DNA from 2 places in the Pseudoalteromonas sp. SR44-2 genome. Region 1 is predicted to be linked to the other one. Evidence: predicted binding sites of a transcription regulator. Region 1 holds the regulator's gene; the other holds the start of a gene.
What was found. Region 1 encodes FliA, which starts transcription of late flagellar genes. Its sites were predicted from a motif close to CTAAAGNTNNNNNNNNNNNNGCCGATA; they were not measured.
Positions count from the first base shown of each region.

Region 2: pomA (flagellar motor protein PomA) is a predicted target of FliA. The motif match lies at 6,958-6,984, and genes of this name have one in related genera.

Region 1 is NZ_JACJDW010000012.1:44,533-58,904, reverse strand. It holds gene H5115_RS09410 (chemotaxis protein CheW) at 1-152, opposite strand, end outside; gene H5115_RS09405 (ParA family protein) at 156-926, opposite strand; gene H5115_RS09400 (flagellar motor protein MotB) at 939-1,898, opposite strand; gene H5115_RS09395 (flagellar motor protein) at 1,900-2,664, opposite strand; gene H5115_RS09390 (chemotaxis response regulator protein-glutamate methylesterase) at 2,657-3,820, opposite strand; gene H5115_RS09385 (chemotaxis protein CheA) at 3,879-6,098, opposite strand; gene H5115_RS09380 (protein phosphatase CheZ) at 6,114-6,887, opposite strand; gene cheY (chemotaxis response regulator CheY) at 6,905-7,288, opposite strand; gene H5115_RS09370 (RNA polymerase sigma factor FliA) at 7,329-8,039, opposite strand; gene H5115_RS09365 (MinD/ParA family protein) at 8,066-8,926, opposite strand; gene flhF (flagellar biosynthesis protein FlhF) at 8,919-10,400, opposite strand; gene flhA (flagellar biosynthesis protein FlhA) at 10,422-12,533, opposite strand; gene flhB (flagellar biosynthesis protein FlhB) at 12,606-13,736, opposite strand; gene fliR (flagellar biosynthetic protein FliR) at 13,746-14,372, opposite strand, start outside.
Region 2 is NZ_JACJDW010000059.1:734-10,743, forward strand. It holds gene H5115_RS19595 (tetratricopeptide repeat protein) at 155-1,012, opposite strand; gene H5115_RS19600 (M20 family metallopeptidase) at 1,124-2,434, shown strand; gene H5115_RS19605 (DNA topoisomerase III) at 2,503-4,443, opposite strand; gene H5115_RS19610 (hypothetical protein) at 4,494-4,994, opposite strand; gene H5115_RS19615 (flagellar motor protein MotB) at 5,208-6,128, opposite strand; gene pomA (flagellar motor protein PomA) at 6,131-6,898, opposite strand; gene H5115_RS19625 (exodeoxyribonuclease VII small subunit) at 7,220-7,462, shown strand; gene ispA ((2E,6E)-farnesyl diphosphate synthase) at 7,465-8,352, shown strand; gene dxs (1-deoxy-D-xylulose-5-phosphate synthase) at 8,458-10,010, shown strand, end outside.

The sequences.
Region 1 (14,372 bases):
GGTTTTGAATGAATATGCTGTTGTGAATCATCTGGGATTTGCTCAAGTAATTTTGCAACTGGCTCAAGGTTATCTACAGGCTCATCTTCACATAACAAAGCCCCGAGGTATTGTTTCATTACTTTTTCATTAGCAAACAATTGCTTACTCATTCATTAACCTTGTTCAATTAAATATTCTAGCAGTGCTTTATATGCGTATACACCGCGCGAGCGAGGACAATACTCTACAGGTACTTTTTGTGCAAAGCTTGCATCTCTAAATTTGGTATCCACCGGTATCACACCTGGCCAAACTTTATCACCATATGTACTTTGCAATGTTTTGTATGCTTCTAACGATGCTTTGGTACGTTTGTCGTACATGGTAGGAATTATAGTATATTGATAATCTTTTGCTTGAGAGGATTGCATCAAATCCATAGTACGCATCATTCTATCAAGCCCTTTGAGTGCTAAAAACTCCGTTTGCACTGGCACTAAAATTCGCTCACTTGCTGCAAGCGCATTGACCATTAACACCCCTAAAACTGGAGGGCAATCTAAAATGGCATAATCGTAATGTTCGCTAATTTTTGCAAGCGCTTTTTTTAGTATTAACCCCATCCCTGTTTTATTACCCATACTTCGATCAAGTGTAGCTATTGCCATAGTCGCAGGTAAAATATCCAGGTTTTGAAGTGTTGATGGACACAAAGCTTGGAGTATCTCTTCACTTTGCATACTTGTACCACGGGCAAAAATATCGTACACACTGACTTCTAAATCCTCTGAGTCAATGCCAAAGTAATAAGTGAGTGACGCATGAGGGTCTGTATCTATAAGCAACACACGTTTACCTTGTAATGCCAAAATACCGGCAAGGCTCACTGCGGTTGTTGTTTTACCAACCCCTCCTTTTTGATTAGCGACAGTCCAAATCTTCACATTACATCCTAATTACTGTTCATTGCGCGTTGTTATGCGAATACCACCATGAGGCAAACGAATTATTTTTATTGTATCGTCATCTGAAGGAAGTTCAATTTCAGGTTCAATCACTGCAGGCTCATCAGCTTGCCCGTCACTTTTAACCTCTTGTTTTGGCGGTAATCCATACTTAGAAAGTGCGATAACAACTTTACGATTTTCTGCGCGCCCTTGTTCTGTATCGTTACTTGCAAAAGGTGAATATTGGCCATAACCTTCTATCGCCATTCTAGCTGAATTAATGCCTAATGCTTCCAGCTCTACTAAAATTGACGTGGCTCTAGCTACCGACAGTTCCCAATTTGAGCGAAATATTTCATTGCGAATACTTTCATCATCAGTATAACCTCGTACTCTTACATAGTTATCTACTGGTGCAATAATATCTTTAACAATCTTGACGACCTGTTTTGCTCGAGAGTGTGCAACTGAACTACCACTTGAAAATAACATACCTGAGCTTAGCTCTATAATCAGCCAATCTTGGTTAAGCTCTAAACTGGCTTCTCCATCACGGATTTCATCAATAAGCGCTGACTGTAATTTAATTAATAAACTATCAAGAGGTTTGCCTAAATACTTTTGCTGGATGTTGCTTGTATCACTTTGGCCGTCGAGTAGCTCAGGACCTTGCTCTTCTTTTAATATACTTTCGCCATAAAGAACTTCTTGTTCAGGTGTCACTCTATCTGTCAATATTCCATTACCGTTGACACCTTCACCTTGCTGGGAGTATTGGCGAGCTGACTTATCAAAAACCTGTTCAAGGGAATCTGACAATATTTGGAATTGTTCTTCTTTATTAATCGCTATCGCATACAGAACCACAAAAAAAGCAAACATAATAGTCATGTAATCGGCATACGATACAAGCCAACGTTCGGTATGTTGACTTTTAGCAGCAGAGTGACGAAGTCGTCGGCGTAACATGTTATTCGTCCACTAAATTAGGGCGCTCTACACGATAGGCTTCAAGCTTTAATTCTATATTTACTGGGCTTTCACCTATGCTTATTGCAATAACGCCTTCAGCAAGCATTTCATGGTAAAGCATTTTTTGCTCTACACGCTGTTTTAACTTATTTGCCATAGGTAAAAACAATAAATTAGCTAAACCAACACCATAAATGGTCGCAATAAATGCCGTTGCAACGCCGGCGCCAAGCATTTGTGGATCGGTAATAAACGACATTGCCTGTATTAAGCCAAGCACCGCACCTAAAATACCAATGGTAGGGCTGTAACCCCCCATTGCTTCATAAACACGCGCGGCTTCAAGCAAACGATCGCGCTCTAGCAGTAAATCAATTTCAAGCGTGTCACGTAGTTTTTGCTCTGAGCAGCCATCGACAAGTAAGCTTAAACCTTTTGCTGCATACGCATCTGGGTGAGCTAAGGCTTCATTCTCAAGCGCTAAGTAACCTTCTTGACGTGCTTTATGAGACCATCGTTTAACTTGCTCTATTGCGTCTTCAATATCGTATTGTGGTGCAAAAAAAACCCACGAGCTCATATTTAGCATCTTTTTGAATGTGCTAGCAGAGGTTTGCAACATAACAGCGCCAAGCGTGCCACCTAGTACAATAATAAGCGCAGGGCCATTAAATAAAGCTGAAACAACACCGCCTTCTAAAGAATAACCTAGACCTATTGCACTAAGTGCTACCAATAGTCCAAATATTGAGAGTTTATCCACAACCTACCTCTCTCATTATACGCGCTGCAACATCGCTCAATGCTAAGCTTTCACTTGAAAGCCCCGCATTAGCAATTGCTTGGGGCATTCCATAAACGACACAGCTTTTCTCATCCTGTGCCCAAATAGTTGCCCCCGTTTGTTTTAACATTCTTGCACCATCACGACCATCAGCGCCCATACCTGTTAAAACAATAGCAAGTACATCACCTTGGTACGTTTTAGCTGCACTAGCAAACGTTACATCTACGCTTGGTTTATAACTTATTCTCTCGCTATGATCTTCAAATACGCGCAGCGTTCTATTTGCTCCACGCCCCTCTACCATCATCTGCTGCCCGCCAGGCGCTAAATAAGCAGTTCCTGGTTGTAAGCGATCGCCTTGTTGTGCTTCTTTCACTTTTATTTGGCACAAACCGTTTAAGCGCGCTGCAAACGCAGGTGTAAATGCAGCGGGCATGTGCTGAATCAGTAAAATAGGGTGAGGAAAATTAGCAGGCAATTGAGTCAATATAGTTTGCAGAGCAACAGGACCACCTGTAGAAGTACCAATAGCTAAAAGTTGATATTGTTTTCCACTTGCTCGCATTGAGGCAACATTTGAACTTGTCGATGCAGCAGGCGCAGCTCTTTGAAAGCTTCTATCAGGCTGCTTGATTTGAGTTGTTGACGTGCTTGCTCTTTGCGAAAGTGAACTTGTTGGTTTAGTTGAAATGACTGGTTTAGCTGGTGTTGCCGCTCTAAATGTTCGCGGTAAACGTCTTCGCCCTATATCTTTTACTTTACTTTGCAAAAGCTTAATTGCATCTTCATTATTGCGCGCAATATCTTCAAATTTTTTCGGTAAAAAATCCATTGCGCCAGCATCTAACGCATCAAACGTTGCTGTTGCACCATCACGTGTAAGTGATGAAAACATTAAGATAGGAGTTGGGTTACTCGCCATTATCTCTTTAACTGCGCTAATACCATCAAGCACAGGCATTTCGACATCCATGGTGATCATGTCAGGACGCAATTGAGCTGCTTTCTCAACAGCCTCTCTGCCATTAACAGCAAAGCCTATAACTTGTATATCGCTATCTTGCTCAAGGATTTCGCTTACTCTACGGCGAAAAAAGCTTGAATCATCAACAACTAAAACTTTAACGGCCATTTAGCTCTCTTATTAAATTTATGCGTAGGTATATATTAAATATATACCTACTTTATTATTAGCCTGCGTAATGTTTTAACATGTTTGGAACGTCTAAAATCAGTGCAATGCCGCCATCCGAAGTTATTGTAGCGCCTGCCATACCTGGCGTTCCTTGAAGTAACGCATCAAGCGGCTTAATCACTACTTCTTCTTGGCCAATTAATGAATCAACAACAAAACCAATTTGTTGCGTACCAATTTGTACAATAACGACGTGACCTTTAGATTTTCGCTGAGAACGATCTGAGCCTTTTACTAACCAATGCTCAAGGTAAAATAACGGTATCGCCTTTTTACGCACAATAATTGTTAATTGCCCATCAACTACATTCGTCTTCGTTAAATCCAAATTGAATATCTCACTAACACCAGCCAGTGGTAACGCAAATGTTTGTGCGCCAACAATGACCATTAATGTCGGTAATATAGCCAAGGTAAGTGGTACTTTTATTTCTAAAATAGTACCGACACCAAGTTCAGACTGAATGCTTACTGAGCCATTAAGTTGCGTGATCTTAGTTTTAACTACGTCCATCCCTACACCACGGCCTGAAATATCAGATATTTCTTCTTTTGTAGAAAAGCCAGGTGCAAAAATCAGGTTATATGCTTCGGTGTCAGAAAGTCGACTCGCCTGGTCATGATCGAGTACGCCTTTACTAATTGCAATTTTTTTCAGTTTTTCAGCATCCATACCTGCACCATCATCTTTGATGGTTAGCAAAATATGGTCGCCCTCTTGAGACGCTGATAAAGTAACATTACCTGTTCTAGACTTACCTGCAGCTTCACGGACAGCGGGCATTTCAATACCATGGTCAACTGAGTTTCTAACTAAATGCACAAGCGGATCGGCAAGTGCTTCAACTAAGTTTTTATCTAGATCGGTTTCTTCACCAATAAGCTTTAAATCAATATCTTTATTTAAGCTACGTGCTAAGTCGCGTACAACGCGAGGGAAGCGACCAAATACTTTCTTAATTGGTTGCATTCGCGTTTGCATAACCGCACCTTGAATATCCGCAGTCACTACATCTAAGTTAGAGATTGCTTTACCCATCGCTTCACTGTCTGAGTTAGTCGCTAAACTAACCAAACGATTTCGTACAAGAACTAACTCACCAACCATATTCATAATCTGATCGAGTCGTTTTGTATCTACGCGAACGGTGGTTTCTGCAGCTGGTGGCGCTGATTTTTTTGGAGCTGCTGCTGGTGGTGCTTTAGCTGCTGGCTTCTCTGGCGCTTTTTCAACTGGTTTTGGAGTAGGAGCTTTAGCTGGCGCAGCTTTTTTTACTGGTTCACTCACTTGTTTAGCTGGCGGTGAAACAGGTTCAGGTTGTTTTGCAGCTGGCGCACTTTCTATCGATTTAGGAGCAGTGCCTTTACCATGAAGTTCATCAAGAAGCGCTTCAAATTCGTCATCACTAATTTCATCATCTGATGAATTAACTGTATTTGCCGCTGGTGTAGCTGGTTCTACAGGTGTTTTATTGGCATCATTTTGTTCAGGTTTGCTCGTAACTTCACCAAAACTGCCAACACCATGTAACTCGTCTAATAAGCTGTCAAATTCATCATCAGTAATATCACCACTAAAATCACTACTACTTGCTACTGGTTTTTCAACTGCAGGACCTTGTCCTTTACCGTGTAGCTCATCAAGTAAGCTTTCAAATTCGTCTTCAGTGATTTCATCTATTTCAGCATCGCTAATCGAAGGCGCTCCGCTAAATAGTTCATCAAATGCAAACGGATCTTCATCATCAGCTACCGGTGTATCCACCACTTCATTATGAGGTTGTTCAACCTCTGTTTGTGAAGAGGCTTCAGTGGCTTTGGCTTCTGTTGGAGGTAGACCTAAGATATGAAGAGTATGAAGTAATTCAGGATCTGCAGGTTCAGGCTTGTCTCTGTTTTGGATAGTCGCAAACATCTCATTAATGGTGTCTAGTGCTTGTAAAATAACATCCATTAACTCTGAGTTGACTGTTCGCACGCCTTGACGTAGTAAATCAAATACGTTTTCAGCACCGTGACAAGCATCAACAAGTTCTGTCATAGCTAAAAAGCCTGCACCACCTTTTACAGTGTGAAAACCTCTAAATATAGCGTTTAGTAACTCGGTATCTTCTGGATTATTTTCCAGCTCAACTAACTGTTCAGATAAAAGCTCTAGGATTTCTCCAGCCTCTACAAGAAAGTCTTGTAAAATATCTTCATCGACTTCAAACATGCAGTTACTCTCCTCTTAGAAGCCCAAACTTGATAAAAGATCATCAACTTCATCTTGATCAGATACAACATCATTACGCGATTCTTTATCAATAATAGGGCCTTCAGGACCTGCTAAAGTTTGTGTGGCAACTGGTTCTTTTATTTTTTGTTGTTCTACTTTATTCGCGGTGCTGTTAGTGTCGTCTTGTTCAGCAAACGCAGTTAAAAGATGCAGTAAACTTTCTTCTACTTCCCTAACAAGTTCAATAACACGGCGAATAACTTGACCTGTTAAGTCTTGATAGTCTTGAGCCATTAGTACATTTGTCATTAAGCTTTGAAGCTCATCAGTCTTATGATGAGAGTTGTTCATAAACTTATCGATGCTATGGCAAAGTTGCTTAAACTCACCAAGCTCAATCTCGCGGCTCATTAAACGATCCCATGTAGGTTTGATATGAGATATTTCGTCCGCTAACTGTTGGGCTATAGGAAGACTCGCTTCCACTGCATCCATTGTTTTATTAGCCGCATTTTCTGTCATTTCTATAACATAATTAAGCCGCTTTTTAGCATCTGGAATCGCATCTGTCGTTATATCAGTTAAGCGAGTATCAAGCTCAAAACTTTTAAGGGCTTCGTGCAGTTGACGAGTCAACTTTCCAACTTCAGCAAATAATTCAGATTGCTCTTTAGAAGCAGCCTCTAAAATCAACTGATTTGCTTTGTCTTGCTCATCATTTTCTAAAAAAACAACGAGCTGACGAGCTTGTTCTAACGTTATTTGAGGCGCAGCTGGTGCTGGCATAAGCCTCTCCCCCATCATTAGCCTAAGCGTTCAAATACTTTTTCTAATTTAGTTTTTAATGTTCCAGCCGTAAATGGCTTAACAATATAACCATTCACGCCAGCTTGCGCCGCAGCTATTATTTGTTCTTTTTTAGCTTCTGCCGTTACCATTAATACAGGGATATGTTTTAACTTCTCGTCCGCACGTATTGCTCTTAAAAGATCAATACCCTGCATTCCAGGCATATTCCAATCCGTAACTACAAAATCAAACACTTGATTTTGCAACATAGGCAAAGCTGTAGACCCATCATCAGCTTCTTGAACGTTAGTGAAACCTAAGTCACGTAACAGGTTTTTTATAATGCGTCTCATCGTTGAAAAATCATCAACTACAAGAATTTTCATGTTTTTATCCAAAACATCCCCCAGTGAGGTATTAACCTTTGTTTACTTACTACTAATTTATCCAGTCATTGATTTTAGCTTTAAGCTTAATCATCGCCTGACCATGTATCTGACTTACACGCGATTCACTTACATCGAGTATATGTCCTATTTCTTTTAAATTCATTTCATCGTTGTAGTACAAAGAAAGCACCATTGCATCACGCTCTGGTAATGACTTAATTGCACTTAGCAAAGACTCATTAAACCTATCATTTTTAACATTATTAAAAGGTTTATCTTGTGCTAAATCTTGGCCTACAGGAGTAATAACATCCTCATCTACACCAAGGTCTTCAATGCCTAATATTTTACTCGTATTCGCATCATTTAAAATATGATGGTACTCATTGAGCGAAATTTCAAGTTTTTCAGCAACTTCTATGTCCGTTGGTTCGCGGTTCAGACTACTTTCGAGCTCAGTAATTGCTTCTGCAACTTGCCTGTTTTTACGGTGAACTGAACGAGGAGCCCAATCACCACGGCGCATTTCATCAAGCATAGCACCGCGAATACGAATACCTGCAAAAGTTTCAAAGCTTGCGCCTTTTGTTGCATCAAAGTTTTTCGAAGCTTCTATTAAGCCTATCATTCCTGATTGAATTAAATCATCAAGTTGAACGCTAGGTGGTAATCGAGCAATTAGATGACATGCCACTTTTTTAACAAGTGATGCATGCTTCTCAACAATCACATTTAAATTTTGTGTTGATTGATATCCCATAGCTCTATTCACCAGTGTTGTCATAATTAACCGTTTACTAGTTTCTCAATGAAAAACTCTAAATGCCCAGATGGTTGGTTGGGTATTGGCCATTTAACTGCTTTTGTTGCCAGCGTTTTAAACGCAAGAGCGGCTGGCGAATTTGGAAAGAGCTCTACTATTACTTTTTGACGACGTGTTGCTTTGCGCATATTTTCATCATAAGGAACCGTTGCTACTAGCTCCATTGATACATCTAAAAAGCGGTCGGTAACTTTAGATAGCTTTGCAAACAATTCAGTGCCTTCACGCATACTGCGCACCATATTGGCAACAATTTTAAATTTATAAACGCCGTGCTCACGACTTAATACTTTAATAAGTGCGTAAGCGTCGGTTATTGATGTCGGCTCATCGCATACAACAACCATTACATCTTGCGCTGCACGCGAGAAGCTCAGTACCATGTCTGAAATACCAGCAGCTGTATCTACAATTAAAATATCAAATTCGGTATTCAATTCGCTAAACGCACGAATTAGCCCAGCATGCTCAGATGGTGATAATTCAACCATACTTTGCGAACCCGATGTAGCGGGTACAATTTTAATTCCTGCAGGGCCTTCAACTAAAATTTCATCAAGCTCACATTCACCAGATAAGACATGTGACAAGTTACGCTCTACACGTAAACCAAGCATCACATCACAGTTTGCTAAACCCAAGTCAGCATCCAGCACTAATACTCGATTACCTTGCTGCCCAAGCGCAATAGCTGTATTTAGAGAAACATTTGTTTTCCCTACTCCACCTTTACCACCGGTTACAGCGATAACTTTTACGCCGTTGTTATTGTTTTGACTCATTTTGCGCAGGCCGCTTGCTTGATCTAATACTGTGTTAATCATACATCCCTACTGTGCTTGGCGCCACTGCTTGGTGCCTTGAATGTTGTTCTTTTGTTCTTTTTAAATATAATTGCTCAGCCTTTTTAACTAGTTTCTCAGCATTTGCAACACGAATATCCTCTGGTACTCGTTGACCATTAGTAAGATACCCTATTGGAAGGCGATTTTGAATCGCAATACTAATAATCTCACCCAAACTTAATGATTCGTCTAACTTAGTGAAAATACAGCCACTTAACTGTACTTTTTTAAAGTGACGTACAGTTTCTTGCAATACATTAATTTGTGCTGTCGCGCTAAGTACTAAGTAGCTGCGAATATCTACACGTTGGTTACGCATTAACGTGTTTAATTGCTCAGTTAAACGTAAATCTCGCTGGCTCATACCTGCTGTGTCAATTAATACTAGACGTTTATTTCGTAAATGATATAAAACTTCAGCTAATTCATTAGCATCTTTAACTTGCTTAACACCACAACCAATAATACGACCATATGTTGCAAGTTGTTCATAAGCACCAATTCTGTATGTATCAGTGGTTATTAACGCCACTTTATCGGCACCATATTTTTGTGCGCCTAGAGCTGCAAGCTTAGCAACAGTCGTTGTTTTACCCACACCTGTTGGACCCACTAACGCATATACACCACCTTGGCGAAGTATTTCATTATTGGTTGTTTGCATTTGATCTTCGACCATAGTTAACAATGCTTTCCAACCTTGCTTACGAGACACATCATCAGGTACAAAACATGCCATTTGCTGTGCTACTTCTTTATCGATACCCATACCGACTAAACGGTCAACCATACAAGCGCGTGTTGGATCGCGACGCGCCATATCTTGTTGCATCAAGCCTGATACTTGGTGCTCAAGTAATTGACGAATTGCGTTCATTTCTTCACGCATTGTTGTCATTTCTTCGCTTTCATTATTAGGTGCTTGTTGGCGAGTGGTTACTGGGCTATCTAAATCATCAAAGTCGCGGTCTAAATCATCAAAACCTAAGCTATCCGCTTGAGTTTGTGGACGAACTGGCGCAGAAGCTTCAGGAGCAAACATATTTTTAGTACGCTGCCCCATATTAGGTTCTTGATAGTTATCAGTAGTATCAATACCCGATTGTGAAAACATTGATGCAAGCTCAGGAGAACGAGGACGCGGTGATTGACGCTCTAATAATGCTTGTAGGCTGTCAGCAACTTTTGCTTGAGGCTCAGGCTTGGCACGCTGTGGCTCTGGTTTTACAAAATTATGCATGCTTTGTTGTGGCGTCTGTGTACGCGGCTCTGCAGGGCGTTGCGGTTGCGCTGCTACTTTAGGGGCTGCTTTGTCATAATCAACTGCCGCTACAATTTCTACACCGTTAGCCAGTTTTTTATTTGACATAATAACCGCATCAACACCTAACTCATCTTTAACTTCTTTAAGTGCTGTGCGCATATCTTTAGCAAAAAAACGTTTAATTTTCATGATTCAACCCCTGTTAAAATCTTATTGTTGGCCTACCGAGCTTACAATTTTGATCTGTCTTTCGTCTGGTACCTCTTGATAAGACATCACTCTCAATCCTGGAATGGTGTACTTAACAAAACGAGATAACACAGTGCGTAACATTCCTGACGTTAGCAATATAGAAGGTTCGCCGGCCATTTCTTGATTTTGATGCGCTTGTGTCAATGACACTTGAAGTCGCTCTGCAAGTCCTGGCTCAATACCGGCACCTTCATCGCCTGCATTTTGTAATGACTGATGCAACATCTGTTCCAACTCAGGCGCCAAGGTTATGACAGGGATTTCTGATGACATTCCCACCGCATCTTGAACAATTAATCTACGCAGTGAAATACGCACTGCAGCCGTTAATACATCAGGGTCTTGACTACGTGGGCCATACTCAACAAGGGTTTGAACAATTGAGCGCATATCGCGAATAGCCACGCCTTCGTTTAATAAATTTTGTAGTACTTTTACAATAGCAGTTAATGGCAATACATCAGGTACTAGTCCTTCCACTAAGCGAGGATGGCTTTTAGCAAGCATATCAAGTAGGTTTTGAACTTCTTCATGCCCTAGTAATAACGCTGCACTGTTAGTTAATAACTGGCTAATATGAGTGGCAACTACCGTGGCTGAATCTACAACGGTATAACCTAGTGATTGTGCTTCATCTTTTTGATCAGGCTTGATCCATACGGCATCAAGGCCAAACGCAGGATCTTTTGTTTCAACCCCTTTAATTGGACCAAATACTTGTCCTGGATTAATCGCTAGCTCGTCGCCATGCTTAAGCTCGCTTTCACCGGTTGAAACCCCCATTAATGTTATTCTGTAAGCGTTAGGGTCAAGCTCTAAATTGTCGCGTATATGTACCGGCGGTACTAAAAAACCAAGCTCTTGAGAAAGCTTTTTACGCACCCCCTTAATACGATTAAGTAGCTCACCACCTTGTGATTGGTCCACTAACGGAATTAATCTATAACCGACTTCTAAGCCAATTACATCAACCTGCTGAACGTCATCCCAGCCTAGTTCTTTTTGTTCTTGTTTATTAGCAACACCCGTTGCAACGCTTCCGCCATTAGCGGCCTCTTCAGCTTCTGCCGCAGCAGCTTTTAATTTACTTTGCTGAGTGTAGTAAGCTAAGTAACCCAGTAACGCACCTAAACTTAAAAAAGCAATATGCGGCATACCAGGCACTAAGCCCATGATGATCAAAATACCAGATGCAATAAAGAGTGACTTTTCGTTACCTAATTGTTTCTTAAATTGGTCCCCCATATTGAGCGACTCATTTTGGCGTGTTACAACAATCGCGGTACCAATTGAAAGCAGTAAAGAAGGGAGTTGAGCAACTAAGCCATCGCCAATGGTAAGTAATGTATATACTTCCATTGCATTGCCAAAACTCAAATTGTGCTGGATCATACCGACAAATAAACCACCAACAATATTGATGATCAGTATAACAATACCTGCAATCGCATCACCTTTTACAAATTTACTCGCACCATCCATTGAGCCGTAAAAATCAGCTTCGCGAGTTACTTCCTCGCGGCGGTCACGCGCTTGTTCTGCGCTGATAAAGCCTGCGTTCAAATCGGCGTCAATTGCCATTTGTTTACCCGGCATTGCATCAAGGGTGAAACGCGCAGATACCTCAGAAATACGGCCAGCACCTTTAGTAATTACTACAAAGTTAATAATGATCAGGATTAAAAACACAACCAAACCAACAGCGTAGTTACCACCAATAACAACTGAGCCAAACGCTTCAATTACTTTACCGGCAGAATCACCACCATTATGGCCTTCAAGTAATACAACTCGAGTACTGGCAACGTTAAGTGCTAATCGCATAATTGTAGCGATTAGTAATACAGAGGGGAAAATACCAAATTCAACTGGCTTCATCGTGTAAACAGTTACAAGTAAAACCACTAACGCGAGAGCAATATTAAACGAGAAAAGGATATCGAGTAAAAATGGCGGTAGTGGTAAAATCACCATTCCCAAGGCAGCAAGCACAAGCAAAGGTGTACCTACCCCTTTGGCATAGTCTTTTTTGTCTCTGTTAAGTTGTTGTAATACCGCTTTAAAACTCATAATTCTACAATTTCAAAAAATTGACACTACGTAGAATTTGCAATAACTATTCCAAGTTACTCAGTTAACGGTTTAATACTTGTAGGCATCGGGGATTGGCAGCTTTTTATTGAGCTTAGTTGGACGTTTACCGCGCCCTTTATTAAAGCGCTTAAGCTGAAATACATACGCTAAAACTTGCGCTACTGCGGTAAATAGCTGATCGGGTATTTGCTCTCCTACTTCAGCCGTATGATAAAGCGCTCGGGTCAACATGGGGGATTCTAATATAGGTACTTCATTCCCTATTGCTACTTTTCGAATTTGCATCGCCATTTCATCAATGCCTTTAGCAAGAACTATAGGCGCACCTGCGCGCTCCGTGTCGTATTTTAATGCTACAGAGTAGTGAGTTGGGTTGGTAACAATAACATCAGCGTCAGGAACATCTTGCATCATGCGGTTTTGCGACATTTGCCTTTGTGTTTGCCTAATGCGCGCTTTTATTTGTGGGTCACCTTCAGAATTTTTATACTCATCTTTAATTTCTTGCATTGTCATTTTAAGTTGTTTGTTATGGTTGTAACTTTGAAATGGTGCATCAATGGCGGCAATAACAATTAAAGTGCACGAAAGGCCTAAAAACATCCACCCTAAAATCTCTAAGGCATGAATAATATTACCCGGCGCACTTTCTAAACTTAAATGCAGTATTTCATCAAAATAAGTATTAATTAAAAACACTGCAAAACTTGCTACTAAACCAAATTTTAAAAGTGACTTTACAAGCTCAATAGCCGCTTGCGGGCCAAACATCCGCTTAAAGCCCTTCATTGGCGACATTTTACTTGCTTTAGGTGCAGCAGCTTCCCAGCTAAAGTTAAAACCACCGAGTAACGTATTACCAATAAATGCAGCCAAAACGATAATTAACACAAACATAGCCATAGGAAACATCAACGCGTCTGCAACCTCTCCCCACACGGCAAACATTTTAGTGGTATCAAAAGCTTCGTTGCGGTTTAAGCTAAGGGTTCGGCCCATTACATTGTATAAACCTTTACCAATTTCAGGACCATACATCAAAAGCGATATAGCCGAAAAAATAAGTACAAACATGGTACCTAACTCTTTTGAGCGTGCTATTTGGCCTTTCTTTTTAGATTCTTCAAGCTTTTTGGATGTGGGTTCTTCTGTTTTTTCTTGTCCTGAGTCTTCAGACATGACTTTCTCCTAAGGTGAGCAACCAACTAAAGTACACATTAGCTCAACCATTTTTAACCATTGAAACTCAAACTGAGTAACAAAGTTACCTAGTGTTGCCCAAATAATAATAAGTCCAGCTACCAAGGTAAACGGAAAACCAATAGAGAAAATATTTAATTGCGGCGCTGCACGTGTCATAATCCCAAACGACATATTAATAACGAGCATTGCGGTAAGCGGTGCAAGTGAGAGCACAAGTGCTGTAGTAAACATCCAGCCGCCCCAAGTCACTATGTCCCAGTAATGATCTACAGACCACCATGTGCCATCAATGGGTAGCACTTGAAAGCTATGCACCACCATTTGAATCATCATTAAATGACCGTTAAAAGCAAAAAATAACAAGGTGGCCAAAATAAGGAAAAACTGGCCAACCGCTGGGACGCTTGCGCCATTAGAGGGGTCAATAACCGAAGCAAAACCTAAACCGGTTTGCATCGCAAGTATTTGCCCTGCTAAAACAAAGGTATTTAATAAAAGTATAGATGCAAAACCAATAGCAACACCAATCAGCATTTGTTGAATAACGACTAAAATCATCTCAAACGAAAATAAATTAGTGAATGTAGCGGGCGGCAGAACAGGAACGACAAG
Region 2 (10,010 bases), on a different contig from region 1:
AATGCCAAACAGGCGCTGCCCAAAGGGTTCTTCCTAGGGGCTATTTACTCTTTGTTACTCGGTTTTTACTTAGCCCACTAGGTTACAAATCTCGCGCCGCGATTAAACACCCCCCTAGTTTGAACAAATTTTAATCTGCAAAGAGCAACAGACCCTAGTATAAAATACTATATAACTTGCGGCGATACTTAGCTGCGAGTGCGTCGCCATCAGGTAAAGAGGCAATAATGGCTAAAAAGCTTGGTTTTGCTTCGTTGAAGTTCAGATCTTTTTGTAGAACTGTAAACAGTACATCCAATGCCTCTTCTTTTCTGCCTGCTTCATTAAGTAAAATACTGAGCTCTTCTTTTAGTTCTAAGTCATTTGGATACTTTTCTACTTGTTGTTGCTTTTCTTTAATCTCTGGTGAGTCTTTTGCTTCAAGCGCGGCTTCGCATTTTGCTTTAATATTATTAAAGTAAGCATCTTGCTCTTGTGCACCTATTGTATTTATAAGCGCTTGCGCTTCATCTACCTTGTGAATTTGAATACATATGTCTGCTAGCACTAACTTGATACGTGCATTACCGCTGTCTATTTCATAAGCTTGCTTTGCATAATTAAATGCAGCATTTAAATCTGACTTTAATAACGCTTGCTTTGCTTGCTCTAACAGTAAGTCTTGTTGCGCAGGTAAATGCTTTGCTAGGGCTTCGCGTATTTGCGCTTCGCTTTGAACACCTGCAAGTAAATCTACTGGTGCGGAGTCTTTTAATAATACAAGCGTAGGCAGTGTTTGCAGACCAACTTGTTGCGCAAGTTGAGAAGCGAGTGCTTGTTCTGCATCGCAATCTAGGTTTGCTACTACTATATAGCTTGCATATTCTGCTGCTACTTTATCTAAAATTGCAGCCTGTCCTATACAGTCAGGACTTTGAGGAGAGAAAAAGTTAAGCAACACCAATTTTTGTTGTGATGTTTCACCGAGTACTTGTTGAAGGTTTTGCGCATTAATACTAACTATGTTGCTCATTGAATTGATTGCCATATTCGTCTATTTAGGTTTTTATATGGTGGTGAACATAATAATTACAAGTCATATACCTAAATCACTCGGTATACATATTCAACAATAAGGGAAAATATGAAATTAACTTACCTAAGTGCAATACTTTTATTAGCAAGCCGATTAGTACAAGCAAATGGACTCGATTTGAATTTAAGCAAAGCCATGCCAGCTATTGAAAAGTTTTACCTCGACTTACACCAATCCCCAGAGCTCTCTTATCACGAACAAAAAACAGGTAAAAAGATAGCAGATAGATTAACTCAGCTGGGTTTTAAAGTAACAAGTAATGTAGGTGGCTTTGGTGTAGTTGGTATTTATAAAAATGGTGAGGGGCCGACAGTAATGATCCGCACTGATACTGATGGCTTACCTATTATAGAGCAAACAGGAAAATCCTATGCCTCAAAAGTCAAAGTAATAGATGAGCACGGTGCAAAAGTAGGTGTAATGCACGGCTGTGGCCACGATATCCACATGAGCTCTTTTATTGGAACTGCAGAGCAGTTAATTGCTCATAAAAAACAGTGGCAAGGTACATTAATGATGGTTGCACAGCCTGCAGAAGAAGTAGGTGGGGGTGCTAAAGCGATGTTAAGCGAAGGACTATTTAGTAAATATGCAAAACCTGATCATATAATTGCTTTACATGTAAGCGCTAGCGTCCCCGCTGGTAAGGTATCAATGAAAAATGAATACACGATGGCAAGTGTAGATTCTGTCGATATTACAATTAAAGGTAAAGGTGGTCATGGTGCTTATCCGCATACAACTATAGACCCAGTGGTTATAGCTGCACGCACTGTACTTGCTTTGCAAACAATCACAAGCCGAGAGCTTTCACCGCTTGAGCCATCTGTTATTACAGTGGGGTCTATTCATGGTGGTTCAAAACATAATGTGATTTCGGATGAAGTAAAACTACAACTCACTCTCAGAAGCTATAACCCCGATGTAAGAAGCGCTCAAATAGCTGCAATAAAACGAATCACCGCAGGTATTGCACAAAGTGCTGGATTAGATGAATCAAGCTACCCTGTTGTATATGTACATGAAGATGAATCTATTCCGTCTACTTATAATAACCCTGCACAAACAGACATTGTTAGAAACTCTATTGCCAGCGCAATTGGCGATACTAATGTACTTGAAACACAAGCTGTAATGGCAGGTGAAGATTTTGGCCTATACGGACGCACCGATGAAAATATCCCTATTACCTTATTTTGGCTAGGTGGTGTAAACCAAGCACAATATGTAGATTCGATAAAAACAGGTGAGGTTCTCCCTTCCCTACACTCTAGTAAATTCGCACCTGATTATAAAGTTGCCATTCCTACTGGAATAAAAGCAATGAGTAACGCTGCTGTTGCCTTATTTAATAAGTAACCTAAGTTTAGGTTAAGTAATACCAATTCAACATTAAGTAATATGGTTTAATAAAAAAAGCTCTGTTGCTAACTAGCAACAGAGCTTTTTTTATAACTCGACTTTTTAAAGGTCGCTTTTCCACCTCGTTTAGCAAAACGTTTTTTAGGTGAGCTTTTTGGTAACTTCGCAAATGCATTGCTATCGCAGTTTGCTGCTAATTGAACAAACCCATTTAGGTCAGCAAGTAAAGGCTGTAAAAACTGCTGATAACTCATTGCCTGCTGTGCAATATCACCTAAGCTCGACTCCCACTTTGCGGTTAAATCAGGACTCGCTAAACCTTGTGGTAATACGCTAATAAGAGCAAGTCCCGTTTCGGTCGCTCTAATTGACTTACCTTCACGTTTTAAAAAACGCCGCTTAAATAGCAACTCGATTATTCCCGCACGTGTTGCCTCCGTACCTAAACCATCGGTGTCTTTTAATACTTTTTTAATTTGTTGATCTTTAACATAACGACTAATACCGGTCATCGCAGCCAATAATGTAGCATCGGTAAAATAAGCAGGGGGTGATGTATGCTTTTCGACTACTTCGCCTTTATCACAAAAAAGAGGCATACCTTTTGTTAAAGGAGGTAGCGAGGCTTCATCTTTTAATTCAGATTTACCCATTAACACCTTAAAACCCAAGCTTACATCTTGCTTTGCATTTGCCTTAAAAAGCCCACCTGCAATAATGACCTCAGCTTTAGTTTCGTTATATATATAGTCGGGATAAAACTGAATTAAGTAATGACGGCTTATTAATTGATATACCTTTGCTTCATCACCGCTCAAACTCGTTGACTTTAACTGCTTAGCCGTAGGCACAATGGCATGATGGGCAGCTACTTTTGAATCGTTAAAACATTTACTACGCTTTTTTACATCAGCCCCGTTTACTAATTCACTACTTTGCCCCCCATTAGCACTTATTGCCTTTAAAATAGCAGATGCTTCTTGATGGTGATCTTTAGGTAAATAACGATTGTCTGAGCGTGGGTAAGTTATTAATTTATGACGTTCGTAAAGCATTTGGCAAATATCCAATACTTTTTGAGCTGGCATACCAAATGCTTTAGCCGCATCGATTTGTAGTGCAGATAAATTATAAGGTAATGGAGCACTTTGCTTTTTTTGTTTTTGGTCGAGAGAAGTAAGCTCAGCACTTTGCTTTGTAATACGTGAAGCAACATTTTCTGCAAGAGCTTTGTTAAGTATTCGCCCTTCTTCATCTTGATGTGGCTCACATGCTTTGCTTGGCACCCACTTAGCTATGAATGGTTGATTATCTGGAGTAAGCAAATGCGCCAATACATCGTAAAAAGGCTTAGATACAAAGTTCGCTATTTCGTTATCTCTATTAACAACAAGACCTAAAATAGGGGTTTGTACTCGCCCTACCGAAAGCACATTACCAAACCCTGCTTTTTGCCCAGCTAGTGTGTATGCACGTGTTAAATTCATACCAAATAGCCAATCCGCACGAGAGCGCGCTAAAGCAGATACACTTAACGGAACAAAATCTCGATTAGAACGCATTGCGCCCAATGATTTCTTTACCGCCGATAAGTTTAAATCACTAATGAGTAAACGTTGCGCACTTTGTTTTTTAGCCTGACTTATTTTAGCTTCTTCTATTACTTGGTCGACCAGAAGCTGGCCTTCACGGTCTGGATCGCCAGCATGAATAAGTTGTGAAGCTTGTTTAATTAATTTTTTTAAAACAGTGAGCTGTTTGCGAGTTTTGGTTTTGGCTTTTAACTTCCACTGCTCAGGTATTATAGGTAAGTGATCAAACTGCCACTTTTTAAAGCGCTCATCGTAATCATCGGGCTCTGCTTGCTCAAGTAAGTGCCCTATACACCATGAAACACAATCACCATTAGCTACTTCTATATAGCCATCATGTTTTTTATGTGGTTTTGGTAAGGCATCGGCAATTGCTCTGCCTAATGATGGTTTTTCTGCAATGTAGAGTTTCATGGGAGCCGCTCACTCACTGTTCATATAAACAGTAGTTTAGCACAGCTATTTTAAAGGTGGGGAGTTTTATCTTTTGCCCTAAAACTACCTTGTTTAGTGAAAAGAATAATTAGAGGTAAATAACACACAACAACTGTGGCTATGTTGATAAATGGTATTAGAGTCTGATAAACAGCAGTACTGTAAGCTAAATCCCATAAATGACGATCAACTAAGCGGAATAGTTGCAATATAGGTGCACCAATAACTACCAATTGACCAATAGCACATTGCCATAGGTACACTTTATCTTTTATCCCCCAGTAAGCGATAAGTGCCATCCAAATAATATCTGTTAGCGCCCAAACTAAATAACGATAAATATAAATGTCATCAAACCCTCTTAGGCTTGAAGCAGTTAGGTTACCAAAGAGGAAAAAAGCTGCGGTCAGTAATACAAATCGAAAGGCTAGGCGATCTTTAAATACAAAAAATATAAAAATAGCTGGGCTTAGCATTAAAACCCAGCTTTTACTTAAAATACTAACAATATACAAAAACCATTCAGGCAAAACACTCAGCCTTACTTTGTTTTTTTATCGTCATCTGTACCATCACCATTACCTGGCATGCCACAATATTTATTGATTATTTTCACAGAAACTCCATCACACATGTTAAGGAAATGTACTTTAAGCTAAAACAATAGGATTGCCAAGGTACTTAAACGAACAAAGTACCTTAAAGTGAAACTTATTCAATAAGCGATAGCGTCAAGCTCTAGCTTAACGCACATCAATCGGATCAGACTCTTTAGCCTTACCTTGTAGAATTGATATTTCTACACGACGGTTTCTTCGGCGGTCTTCATTTGAATCGTTTGGTACAAGTGGGCGAGTATCGGCGCGCCCTACTACCATCATGCGGTTTTTATCAAACCCTTGCACTGTTTGTAGTTCGCTTGCAACTGCTACAGCACGCTTTGACGATAAGTCCCAATTATTAATATATAACTCGTTTGAAACCTGAAAATCATCGGTATGCCCCGAAACAGTAATTTCGCCAGGTACATCTTTTAGCAGCTCACCAATATCTTGAATAATAGGTTTAAATTTAGGTTGTAAAAACGCACTACCCGAGGGAAATGAGCCATTCTCTCTAATACGAATAATTATTTGCTGCCCTAAAGATTCAAGTTCAATTGCACCATCTATTATTTGCTTTTCAAGCTGCTGCGCGATTTTTTTAACGAGCTCGTTAGTTTGTTCCTGATCGGCTGCTGAAGTTGCTTGCTCTGACGATTGCTCTTGAGAAGTGCTACGAGATTCTCCACCACGTTTGTCCCCGCGTTGTTCTTGCCTGCCGCCAGCTGAGCTTTCATCTCCAGCCTGAAACTCTAACATTTGTTGAGTCATTTCTACTGTTTGTTGTTGAATAGTTTCTATTGGAGTGGGTTCTGGTTTGCCTGGGGTAAACTCCATAGCAATAACAGAGGTACCTTTAGGGATATCTTTTACTTCAATTTTATTCTGCACACCAAAAGCAAACTTCATAGAGCCCGCAATTTGTTTAAACTTAAGTACATCCATTTCTGAAAACGCAAGCAAGAGTACAAAAAAGCACATTAACAGTGACATTAAATCGGCAAACGTTCCCATCCATGCTGGTAGGCCTGGTGGTGGGCATTTGCACTCTTGATCAGACATAATTACTCCTCGGTATCCACTTTACGTTTAGATTCAGCTAAGTAATTTTTCAAAATACCTTCGATTACTTTTGGATTTTGGCCATCTTGTATACCTAAAATAGCATCCAAAATTAAACGCTGATTCATAGCCTCTTCGTCTTTACGCAGTTCAAGTTTTACCTGAATAGGAATTGCCACAACATTGGCTAAAAACGCACCATATAAAGTTGTTAAAAGCGCTACCGCCATTGCTGGGCCAATTGCTTTTGGGTCATCCATGTTAGATAACATTGCAACTAAGCCAATTAGAGTACCAATCATTCCCATTGCTGGTGCAATATCGGCTAATGACTTAAATAAGCCTGCGCCCATTTCATGTCGAGTCGTGGTTAAAGAGATGTCTTTTTGAAGTGTGGCGCGAACAACATCTGCGTCATGGCCATCAACAAGCATGTCGACGCCTTTGCGCATAAATGGATTTGGGATTTCAGCTTCTTCGAGTGCTAAAAAGCCCCCTTTACGAGCTGAATCAGCAAGCTCTACTGCTTTTTCAATAAGTTCTTCTGGCGTTTCAATTTTAAACATAAACGCTTTAGCAACAACTTTACCTATACCCAAAAACTGCGACATGGTGAAATTTGATAAAACAATAAAAAGTGAACCACCAAATACAATTACACTAGAAGGAGCATCGGCAAACATAGCCATTTCACCGCTACTACTCATAAACATAGACATGACTATTAAGCCAATTGCGCCTAGGATCCCGATTATGGTTGCTAAATCCACATTTCCTCCAGAAGTTTCATGCTTAATGGCCTTATCATAAACTTTTATTATTAACTGCTTATCGGCAACATATTGAATTGCTTAAGCCATTTTTATAAATAAACATAAAAAGCAGCCTTTAGCACTATTTTAGATCAAGTTATAAGGGCTACCTAATTATCAATTGATTTATTAAACTAACAGACCGCTATTAAGGCTTTATTAATACACTTGAAATATAATTTAACGTTATAAAGGTAAAAAACCAATATCATCCTTTGACCTAGTTTAGCATTCCCCCTAAAATTGACCCCTAAATTTATTATGTAAGCTGAAATAAAGATGGCGACTAAAAAACCTGAAAACTTAAGTTTCGAACAAGCACTAGAAGAATTATCTACAATCGTTAGTGACATGGAACAAGGTGACTTATCGCTTGAGCAATCGTTAAAGCAATTTGAGCGTGGAATTGGATTAGCAAGTGCTTCATCAGGTAAATTACAGCAAGCAGAACAAAAAGTATCAATTTTGATGGGGAATGGCGAAAAGTCAGTTCTTACGAATTTTGATAATGATATGGAATAGCTGTGAGCATAAATAATTATATCGAACGTGCTCAAAAAGATGTAGTAGCGACCTTACAACAGCATTTTAAACAGCCTCTCGATACTGAAGAAACAGTCAAGAACGCCACCCAGTATGGATTATTTAATGGCGGTAAAAGATTACGTCCATTTTTAGTTTATGCCACAGGTAAAATGCTCGGTGCAAACCAGCAAGACTTACATGTACTTGCAGCTGCAATTGAGTGTATCCATAGCTATTCGCTAGTTCATGATGATTTGCCCGCTATGGACGATGACGACTTACGCCGTGGCCGCCCTACTTGCCATATAGAATTTGGCGAGGCAAATGCAATTTTAGCCGGTGATGCCCTACAAACACTCGCCTTTGAGCTTATTGCGAATCACAAATTTACATGCTCGTCGCAAACACAAATAAAAATGATTGCTACGCTTGCCAACGCATCAGGCCTTGAGGGCATGGTAGGCGGACAAGGTCTTGACATAGCAGCAACAGATAAAGTAATTACCGTACAAGAGCTTGAGCGAATACATAAGCTAAAAACCGGAGCTTTAATTAATTGCGCAATTACACTTGGTGCACTGTGCAGCGAAAAGGCAGATCAACAAACCTTAGAAAATTTAAGCATTTTTGGGTATGCTATAGGGCTGGCGTTTCAAGTACACGACGACATTTTAGATGTTGAAGGCGATACGGTTACTTTAGGTAAACCACAAGGCTCCGATATTGCCGCGAATAAAGCGACATATCCGGCGTTATTAGGTATGCTAGGCGCTAAAGAAAAGGCGCAAAATTTAATACAACAAGCCCATGAAGCGTTGGCAAATATAGATGCTGACACAACACTTCTTGCGTCGCTAGCAAATTACCTAATTGAGCGTGACCACTAATTTTTGCTCATACGTATTGCAATTAGCACTGACATTATTACTCAACATTAATTATTCGTAAAAGCTTTGAATGAATTAATGTTAGCGAAGGATATATATAAAACCATGACACTTGATAGTAGCAAGTATCCATTACTTAATTTGGTTGACGAGCCAGCCCAATTGCGTGACTTAGCGCAAGACAAACTCCCTGCATTTAGCAATGAGCTGCGCGATTATTTACTCAACTCAGTATCGCAAAGTAGCGGTCATCTAGCGTCTGGTTTAGGGACGGTTGAACTAACCGTTGCGCTACATTATGTTTATAACACTCCAGACGATCGCCTAGTTTGGGATGTGGGTCACCAAGCTTATCCACATAAAATCCTTACAGGTCGTCGCGACCAAATGCACACTATTCGCCAAAAAGACGGTTTGCACCCTTTTCCTTTTCGCGATGAAAGCCAATACGATACGTTTAGCGTAGGCCATTCAAGCACCTCTATTTCAGCTGCCTTAGGTATGTCTATTGCCGCCCAAAAAGAAGGCAAAGGTCGAAAATCTGTAGCCATTATTGGTGACGGAGCTATCACCGCAGGCATGGCATTTGAAGCGATGAATCATTTAGGTGATGTAAAATCAGACATGCTTATTATTTTAAATGATAACGAAATGTCGATTTCAGAAAATGTTGGCGCATTAACAAATCACTTTGCCCGAATTTTATCAGGTAGCTTTTATACTAACATTCGTGAAGGCAGTAAAAAGTTACTCTCAGGTGTGCCTCCGGTAAAGCAACTTGCCAGTAAAATGGAAGAGCACATTAAGGGCATGATGATCCCGGGGACCTTCTTTGAAGAATTAGGCCTAAATTACATAGGCCCAATTGATGGTCACGATGTAAACATGCTTGTAGATACATTACGTAATATGCGTAATTTAAAAGGCCCACAGCTTTTACATATAAAAACGCAAAAAGGTAAGGGCTACAAACCGGCTGAAGCCGATCCTATTGGCTACCATGGTGTACCAAAATTCGACCCAAGCACAACTAGCCTGCCTAAATCTAAACCTAGCGCTGCTACTTTTTCAAAAGTTTTTGGCGATTGGTTATGCGACATGGCAAAGCAAGACAGCAAGTTAATGGCTATTACGCCAGCAATGCGCGAAGGCTCTGGCATGGTACGTTTTTCTAAAGAGTTTCCAGATCAATACTTTGATGTGGCCATTGCAGAGCAGCATGCAGTTACTTTAGCGGCTGGTTTTGCTTGTGAAGGTTTAAAACCTGTTGTTGCTATTTACTCGAGCTTTTTACAACGTGCGTATGACCAATTAATACATGATGTTGCACTGCAAAACTTACCTGTATTATTTGCCATTGACCGCGCTGGCATTGTTGGAGCCGATGGTGAAACTCACCAAGGTGCGTACGATTTAAGCTTTATGCGCTGTATTCCAAATATGGTAATTATGGCACCAAGCGACACCAACGAATGTCGCCAAATGCTATACACCGGTTATAAAGCAAACTGCCCTGTTGCAGTTCGTTATCCTCGAGGTAGCGCAGGTACTGCAGACATTGAAAGCACTATGCAACTGCTTGAAATAGGTAAAGCAGATACAATTAAGCAAGGTGCTAAAATTGCTATTTTATCATTTGGTACATTGCTTGAAAACGC